Regions from separate parts of the Dialister micraerophilus genome, predicted to be linked through region 1. Evidence: a T-box and tRNA genes for the amino acid it is inferred to sense, from the RefSeq annotation. Region 1 holds a T-box; the other regions hold tRNA genes.
The links. The T-box of region 1 lies ahead of serS (serine--tRNA ligase). A T-box ahead of a tRNA ligase gene usually reads a tRNA of that ligase, here a tRNA-Ser.
Positions count from the first base shown of each region.

Region 2: it encodes a tRNA-Ser, which carries the amino acid that the T-box ahead of serS (serine--tRNA ligase) is inferred to sense. The anticodon was not compared.
Region 3: it encodes a tRNA-Ser, which carries the amino acid that the T-box ahead of serS (serine--tRNA ligase) is inferred to sense. The anticodon was not compared.
Region 4: it encodes a tRNA-Ser, which carries the amino acid that the T-box ahead of serS (serine--tRNA ligase) is inferred to sense. The anticodon was not compared.

Region 1 is NZ_CAMUNF010000001.1:51,264-53,470, reverse strand. Features, by position in the region: gene P6922_RS00250 (serine hydroxymethyltransferase) at 1-738, shown strand, start outside; T-box leader at 813-1,009, shown strand; gene serS (serine--tRNA ligase) at 1,045-2,207, shown strand, end outside.
Region 2 is NZ_CAMUNF010000003.1:114,023-116,229, reverse strand. Features, by position in the region: gene P6922_RS03085 (hypothetical protein) at 1-47, shown strand, start outside; gene P6922_RS03080 (DUF4417 domain-containing protein) at 16-660, shown strand; gene P6922_RS03075 (hypothetical protein) at 657-1,073, shown strand; tRNA gene P6922_RS03070 (tRNA-Ser) at 1,238-1,326, opposite strand; gene P6922_RS03065 (nucleoside deaminase) at 1,331-1,780, opposite strand; gene P6922_RS03060 (YbjN domain-containing protein) at 1,954-2,207, shown strand, end outside.
Region 3 is NZ_CAMUNF010000009.1:16,162-18,368, reverse strand. Features, by position in the region: gene P6922_RS05055 (diaminopimelate dehydrogenase) at 1-672, shown strand, start outside; tRNA gene P6922_RS05050 (tRNA-Ser) at 752-842, opposite strand; gene P6922_RS05045 (hypothetical protein) at 979-1,665, shown strand; gene P6922_RS05040 (phosphoribosyltransferase family protein) at 1,688-2,207, shown strand, end outside.
Region 4 is NZ_CAMUNF010000010.1:24,579-26,785, reverse strand. Features, by position in the region: gene P6922_RS05320 (AEC family transporter) at 1-671, shown strand, start outside; tRNA gene P6922_RS05315 (tRNA-Ser) at 745-834, shown strand; gene P6922_RS05310 (YitT family protein) at 889-1,755, shown strand; gene tig (trigger factor) at 1,988-2,207, shown strand, end outside.

The sequences.
Region 1 (2,207 bases):
GGTGGAACAAGTGCATATTCAAGAATAATAGATTTTGAAAGAATTTCATATATTGCAAAATCTGTAAATGCTTTATTTATGGTGGATATGGCACATTTCGCAGGTTTGGTTGCAGGAGATGAATATCCTAATCCTATGAAATGGGCTGATATTGTAACGACTACAACTCATAAAACTCTTAGAGGGCCTCGAGGTGGAGTAATATTGTGTAAGGGAAAATATGCAAAACTTATAGATAAAGCTGTATTTCCGGGGATGCAAGGCGGACCGTTGATGCATGTTATAGCAGCTAAGGCGGTAGCATTCGGTGAAGCAATGCAAGATGATTTTAAAGTTTATGCAAAAAAAGTAAAATTAAATGAAAAAGCTTTATCTGACACATTACAAAAAAATGGAATAAGAGTAGTTTCCGGCGGAACGGACACACATGTTCTCTTGGCAGATTTGACATCGCTTGGTATTACTGGTAAAGAAGCACAAAATATTTTAGATGAAATTGGAATTACATGCAATAAAAATACAATTCCTTTTGAAACTTTAAGTCCTTTTGTTACAAGTGGAATACGATTAGGTTCCGCAGCACTTACTACAAGGGGGTTAAATGAAAAAGATTTTATTGAAATTGCAGATATTATATCTGTATCTTTAAAAAATTCTGAAAATGAAGAAAAACAATCTGAATGTAAAAAACGTGTAAAAAAATTGTGTGAGAAATATCCTATGTATGAAAAATTATAAAATAAAGGTAAATGAATTATTTTATTCATTTACCTTATTTCTTTACAAAAATTGATATATAGTCTATAATTACCTTGAAAGCGATGAATGAGAATATCTTTTTGAAAGTTTTAAGAGAGCAAATGTTTGGTGAGAATTTGTATCCGTAAAAAAGAGATCCGCTCAGGAGCAGTCGGTGAAGAATCGAACGAGTGATTTCGTTATAAAATCAATGAGGGAAATTTATTAAATTTCCGAATATGGGTGGCACCGCGATAACTTCGTCCCAATGAGGCGAGGTTTTTTTGTTTGCAAAAGGAGATTAAAATGCTTGATTTGAAATTTATAAGAGAAAATTTTGACCTTGTAAAGGAAAATTTGATAAATCGAAATAATAATTTTGATTTAAATAAAGTTTTGGAACTTGACCGAAAGAGACGTGAATTATTGCAAGAAACCGAAAAATTAAAAAGTAGAAGAAATATAGAAAGTAAAAATATTGCAATAGCTAAGAAGAAAGGTGAAGATGCATCTGCAGCTATTGCAGAAATGCGTAAAGTAGGTAATCAAATTTCTGCAATAGATATAGATTTAAATAAAATCGAAAAAGAATTACATAACCTATTACTTCATATTCCTAATATTGTAGATGAATCGGTACCGGTAGGTAAAGATGATAGTGAAAATCCTGAAATAAGACGTTGGGGTGTTCCGCGCAAATTTGATTTTCCTATAAAAGCACACTATGAATTGGGTGAATCACTTAAGATGCTGGATTTTGAACGTGCAGGGAAAGTTTCAGGAGCAAGATTTACTTTTTATATAGATGCAATAGCTAAATTAGAACGAGCAGTTTATAATTTCATGTTGGATCTTCATACTGTAGAAGGTACATTTACAGAAGTTATTCCTCCGTATATTATTAATGAATCTTCAATGCAAGGTACAGGACAACTTCCGAAATTTGCGGAAGATATGTATAAAGTTGAAGGGGAAACAATGTATATGACACCTACAGCAGAAGTACCTTTAACTAACTATTTTGCAGGTGAAATTTTAGATGAAAGTATACTTCCTGTGCATTTTACTGCACTTACACCGTGTTTTAGAAAAGAAGCAGGATCTGCCGGAAAAGATACACGTGGATTAATTCGTCAACATCAATTCCAAAAAGTTGAAATGGTTAAATATTGTAAACCTGAAGACAGCAAAGATGAATTGGAGTCTTTAACAAATGAAGCTGAAAAAGTTTTACAAGAATTAAATTTACCATATAGAGTAGTATGTTTATGTACCGGAGATATAGGATTCTCAGCATCAAAAACTTATGACGTTGAAGTTTGGATGCCGGCACAAAATAAATATAGAGAAATATCGTCTTGCTCAAATTGTTTGGATTTCCAAGCCAGACGTGCCAATATTCGTTTCCGCAGATGTAAAGGAGCCAAGCCGGAGTTTGTACATACATTAAACGGATCCGGACTTGCTGT
Region 2 (2,207 bases), on a different contig from region 1:
AACTTGGGTGGGTAGATGAAAATGGAAATAATAAAGAAAAAAGATAGACGTACATATCTAAATCTGCAATACAAAAGATTTAGAGGAGTAGGAAAGTACGATATACCCATAATCAAAAAAGAAAACATTGAACTGCCCGAAACATGGATAGGATTCAACGAAGTAAACACATACAAAGGAAAATGCACTCAAACGGAAGTGCATTTTTTCTTGGATGATTACCAATTCGAAAGAATATGGCAAAGACCGACAGTATACGCAAGAAAACTTTCAAAATTCAAAGTAATAGCAAGCCCCGATTTCAGTCTATACACCGATTACCCGACAGCAATGCAAATATGGAACACCTATCGTAAACAATGGATAGGAGCATACCTTCAACACTATGGAATACACATAATACCTACCATTTCATGGAGCGACAAGCAAAGCTTTGAATACTGCTTCGACGGAATACAAAAAAGAAGTGCAGTTATTATCTCCGACATAGGAACAACAAATAATAAAGAAGCGGAAAAAATATTTCTACAAGGAATAAAAGAACTTGAAAAGAAAATACAACCGACAAAAATACTAATCTATGGAAATAAAATGAACATAAAAACTCATATACCGACACAATACATAAAAAGCAGAAAAGAAAGGAGAAACTATGAATGAAAAAGAACTATTTAAAAGGTTTTTTGTATGCGTTATTTTGTTTGTTTTGTGTGCTACTGCCGTGTACTTCATCATTGGCACAAGAACAAACATACACCATCACGGAAACGGAACTGACACAATTAGAAACGAACTTAAAACTATTAGAGACGCACAACAAGAAGAAAAACGAACTATTGAGAGAACAGAACGAGCAATTACAAATAGCATTGATTCAGTTAGAAACAGCGAACGAACAAATAAAGATATTACAAGCATCGAACGAAAAGACGGAGAAATCATTAGTGAAAGTCAATCAACACTTAAACGAGTACGAGAAAGAAATTCAAGCAAAGATTAAATCAGAAAAGCGACAAAAGCATATATGGCAACTCGCAACAGCAGTATTTGCAATAGCTTTAATAGCAAAATAATAAAAAAGGGGGCAAAACGAAAAAAGGGGGGCAAAAAAGGGGCAAACTTAGATAACTTTACCCACCTTGATGTTACAAATAATATAATAAAAAAGCTCGCAACAATGCGAGCTTATAACGTTTATCTACTTGTTTGAACTTTATGTTACTTTGTAAAAAGTGAATGGCGGAGCGGGTGGGATTCGAACCCACGGTACCCTAAGGTACAACTGATTTCGAGTCAGCCCCGTTATGACCACTTCGATACCGCTCCATATTTAACGTCTTTTGTTTTTAAAAAAATCACATACCAATTGTTTACAAGTGTTTTCTTCAATTCCTGATATGACAGATAAAGTATGATTCATATATGAATCTTTACCTATTTTATATTTTGAGATAATTCCGCCATATAAATTATTAAAAGCACCGAAAACTAATCGATCAATGCGTGAGTGCATAATAGCACCGGCACACATAGGACATGGCTCTATGGTAACATAAAGAGTGCAACCCGTCAAACGAGAGGTGTTTAGTAATTTAGAAGCTTTTTTTATGGCAAGTATCTCTGCATGATCAAAAATATTTTTGTTTTTTTCGCATTCATTATAACTGTTTGCAATAATAATATCTTTATAAGTTATTATTGCGCCTATAGGCATTTCATTATTCATATAGGCCTTTTTAGCTTCTTGGATAGCAAGTGTCATATAATCTTTATCATTCATAATTAGCCTCTATTTATATTTAGATTTTTATAATCAAATAAATGATAGCATAATGTTTTAGTTGCAACAATAAGTGAAAAAATAATATCCTTAAAAGAACTTGTACTGGATTATTTTAAAATAACGATGTACAATAAAAGAAAATAGAATAAATATTATGGAGAGGTATATTTATGGAAAAAGAAAATCGCAAAAATTTAAAAGGTGAAAAATTTGAAAAATTCTTAAAAGAAAAAGAGATTAAATTTTTCTCTGTTGAAGAAGGAACGGACGCTAATAATACAAAAATATTTCGTTCTTTCATAGAAACTGAAGGACAAAGATTGCCGACAGTTATTATTACAGATAATACATTGTACAGTATTATAAGAGTTCAACTTATTCCATCTGTTGTAAAAGATGATAATAAATCTGAAATATTGGAATA
Region 3 (2,207 bases), on a different contig from region 1:
GTAAACGAAGTTGCAAAAGAAAACGGACATACCGCAATCATTTCGGTAGGCTGGGATCCCGGACTTTTCTCACTGTCAAGACTTTATGGAAGATGTATACTTCCGGAAGGTAAGGACTATACATTTTGGGGAAAAGGAGTAAGCCAGGGACACTCCGATGCAATCAGAAGAATTAAAGGCGTAAAAGACGCAAAGCAATATACAATACCGGTAAAAGAGGCATTGGAAATTGCAAGAAGCGGAAGTCAGGAAGAACTTACAACAAGACAGAAACACACAAGAGAATGCTTTGTAGTTGCAGAAGAAGGCGCAGATCTTGCAAGAATAGAAAAAGAAATAAAAACGATGCCGAATTATTTTGATGAATATGATACAACCGTACATTTCATCAGCGAAGAAGAATTTATAAAAAATCACAGTGAATTGCCGCACGGAGGATTTGTAATACGTACCGGACAAACAGGCGAAAGCGGAGAACACAAACAAGTTGTGGAATACAATGTAAAATTGGATTCAAATCCGGAATTTACCGCACAAGTTCTTGCGGCATATGCACGAGCATGCGTGAGAATGTATAAAGACAATGAATACGGATGTAAAACGGTATTCGACATACCGCCGGCATACCTCTCACAACTCGGCGGAGCGGAATTAAGAAAAACAATATTATAAAACAAAAAAACTTGCACAAAACGTGCAAGTTTTTTTATGAGAAAATATAATAAAAAAAGCCCGAAGGCTTTATCGGTAATGGCGGAGCGGGGGGGATTCGAACCCCCGCACGGGATAAACCGTCTAACGATTTAGCAAACCGTCCTCTTCAGCCACTTGAGTACCGCTCCATATAACTGACTTGTTTAGGATACACTATTTTTAAGGTAATTGTCAAGTTTTTTATAAAAAAACGTTAAAATAAAAATGTAGTTTAGACGATATAATCATGGTATAATCTATAAGGATTATAAAGGGGGATATAAAATGAAAAAAGCTGAACTCATACTTGCTATATGCGTACTTGCTACATGCACTACATTTAGCGTACATGCTTCAGTAGACCCTTTGAAATATGAAGAAGTACCTATAATACTTGACAAGAAAGATAACATTTATGAAGAAAACGGTAAAATTTTTATTGCCGATAAAGAAACACTGGCAGTAACGGATGTACAAAAAAATGCACTTGAAGTTGTAATTTGTATCGTAGAAATGAAATCCGGAAATATAGTAAAAGAAAGTCCCGTAAAATTTTTATTGCCCACCAAAGGAACCGAATCCGTTCAAATAAAAAATAAATGGGTATCCGTAGATGAAAAACAAGGGAAAAAATTCAAAAAGGCAATACCGATAATTCGTAAAGAACTCGGGTCTTCGGAAAGAAGAGAAATATTTCTTAAACAAATCGAATATATAATCAAACATAAAAAACATAACAAAAAAAATAAAGCAAAACGTAAACAAAACAAAAAATATGAAAATAAAATAGACATCACAGGTGTGAAAACACACGGACAAGTACTTACCGACAAAGAACTCGAATCCATGAAAGAAAAAGAAGCGAAGAAAAATGCCAAATCGGATGATGTTGTAGTAACAATCACCGAAACCCCCACAGTTGAAATAGTAAGTCATGATGATGTACAAGTAGAAATAACATCACATCCATAATTAAACAGAGGTGCAGAACAAAATGCCTAATAAATACTATGAACTTAATGTTGCAGGTTGTAAAAGAAAATTACCTATAATGCCTATATCGGAAGATATCGCCATAGCAGGATTTATAATATTGGGAGATACGGAAATTGTAGAAAAATCGGCAAGTGAACTTGCGAAAAGAATTCCGAAAGAAACCGAAATTTTGATGACTGCGGAAACAAAAGGAATACCGCTTGTTGCGGAAATGGCAAGAGTACTCGGAATGAAGAGATACATTGTCGCAAGAAAAAGTATAAAATTATACATGAGAAATCCTCTCGTGGTAGAAGATCAATCCATTACAACAAAAGGAAAGCAAATACTGTGCCTTATGGATACCGACGCCGAACTTTTGAAAGGTAAAAACGTATTACTTGTAGATGATGTCATTTCCACCGGAGGCTCGATGACTGCGATGAAGAAATTGGCATCTGCTGCTGGTGCAACCGTTGTAGGAGAAGCCGCAATACTTGCAGAAGGAGACTCGGTAAAAAGAAAAGATATTATATTCC
Region 4 (2,207 bases), on a different contig from region 1:
CAAATACAGGGAATATAGGTGCCGCACTTATAACATTGGTATTTTCAAATGCACCGTTTATTGTGAACGGTAAAGCGATATACCTACCCGAAGCATTTGCAGCATCCACGATGATACTCATACAAATGAATATGTTTCTGAACACATTGGGATTATATCAAGCCGGAAAAGGGAGACTTACACCTCAAGATGCGATAAAAGTTATATTTCATATACCGGTAATATACACACTTGCTGCGGTATTTGCCGTTAAATGGCTTGATATAGACATGACACGTACATTCATGTGGCCGGTATTTCAATACAGTGCGGCGGCTCTCGTAGCGGTGGTTATGACCGCATTGGGAGTGCAAATACATAGAAGCGTAATATCATTTAAACATTTTGACTCGTGGATTGCGTGCTTTTTAAGACTTATCATGGGACCGGTAACCGGATTTATTTTGATAAAATTTGCAAATATGTTCGGTATAAATTTTTCGCCGATTACCTGCCAAGCCATATTGATAATGTCATGCGCCCCAGCACCCGTAAACTCTGTACTTTATGCAATAGAATTTAAAAATTGTGTAAATTTCGCCACAGAAATAGTTACAATGAGTACATTTCTGTCGGTTATAACAATGCCGGCAGTTATATATGCGGCACGAATACTCTTTCCTATAAGTTAAAAACATTTATATAGGCAATATTGTAAAAAGTGTTTGACATATAAAGCCATATCTATTACAATATTACTGTTATGGAAAGGTGTCCGAGTGGTTTAAGGAGGCGGTCTTGAAAACCGTTAACCGTTAACACGGTTCGGGGGTTCGAATCCCTCCCTTTCCGCCATTATAAAACACTACGAACAACGTGGTGTTTTTTTTTATAGGAAGGAGGAATTGCATGAAGACATTAGTTGAAGACGGTTGGTCTTCACACGTAAGAAACATTGTAGGACTTTCTTTGGGCGCTGTAATATATTCCGCCGGTCTCGGTCTTTTTTTGGTTCCGAACAATGTAATTGACGGCGGTGTTACCGGTATTTCACTGTTGTTGCAAGCTGTTACAGGCATACACTTCAGTATACTGGTTGTATTGCTTAATATTCCTTTTTTCTACTTGGGATATAAAAGATTGGGTGCAAGGACCGCTTTGTACTCCGGTTATTCCATACTTGTATTTTCGATTGCCAGCCATATGCTTGAAAAATTGCCACCTGCAACTACCGATCCGTTTTTATCCACAATATTCGGAGGAATTATAATGGGTATAGGTATCGGACTTGTAATAAAATTCGGTGGTTCGACCGACGGCATAGAAATAGTTGCGATACTTTTGGATCGCAAAACATCATTTTCTGTCGGTGAAATAGTAATGTTTTTCAACTTTTTCATATTGGGTACATCAGGATTCGTTTTCACTTGGAACAGTGCAATGTACTCGCTTATTGCATACTTCATATGCTCAAGATTGATGGACAATGTCGCAACGGGACTCGATTCTTCCAAGGGCGTATTTATCATTACAAAAAATTACGATGCGGTATCCGATGCCATAGTGCACAGCATGGGTAGAGCGGTTACAAGACTTCATGGACAAGGCGGATTTTTGAAAGACAGCAAAGACGTGCTTTATTGCGTGGTATCAAGACTTGAAGTTATGAAATTGAAAATGGTTGTACGTGAAATAGACGAAGCCGCATTCTTGTCGGTATTTGACGTACAGGAAGTGCATGGCGGACTTATAAAAAAGACCAAAAGTCCGATTTAAAATAAAATAAATTAAAATTTAATATCGGTATAAAATGGAGAAATTTTTTCTCCGATATGTTATAGTTATGTATGAATATTAATCAAATCGGCATAAAGATATAAAATGCAAAATGCGCAAGTTTGAGATTTCGGGCTGTATATGATAAAATATACATTGCGATTTGTCTTATGTTGGTAAGATAAAAAGGTATCAATTTGTCGGAATACCGACTTAAGGAGGATTAATTTTTATGAAGGTAAAAGTAGAAGCACTGGATCAGCACAAAGTGAGTCTTCATATCGAAGTTGAGGCTGAAGCAGTAGTAAAGGGTTTTAAACAGGCTGTGTCACGTATTTCCAATCGTGTCAACATACCGGGATTCCGTAAGGGAAAAGCACCGCGTAAGACTTTGGAAATGCGTTTCGGAAAAGCAATTGTCGCTGCCGAAGCACAGGATATCGTAATTAACA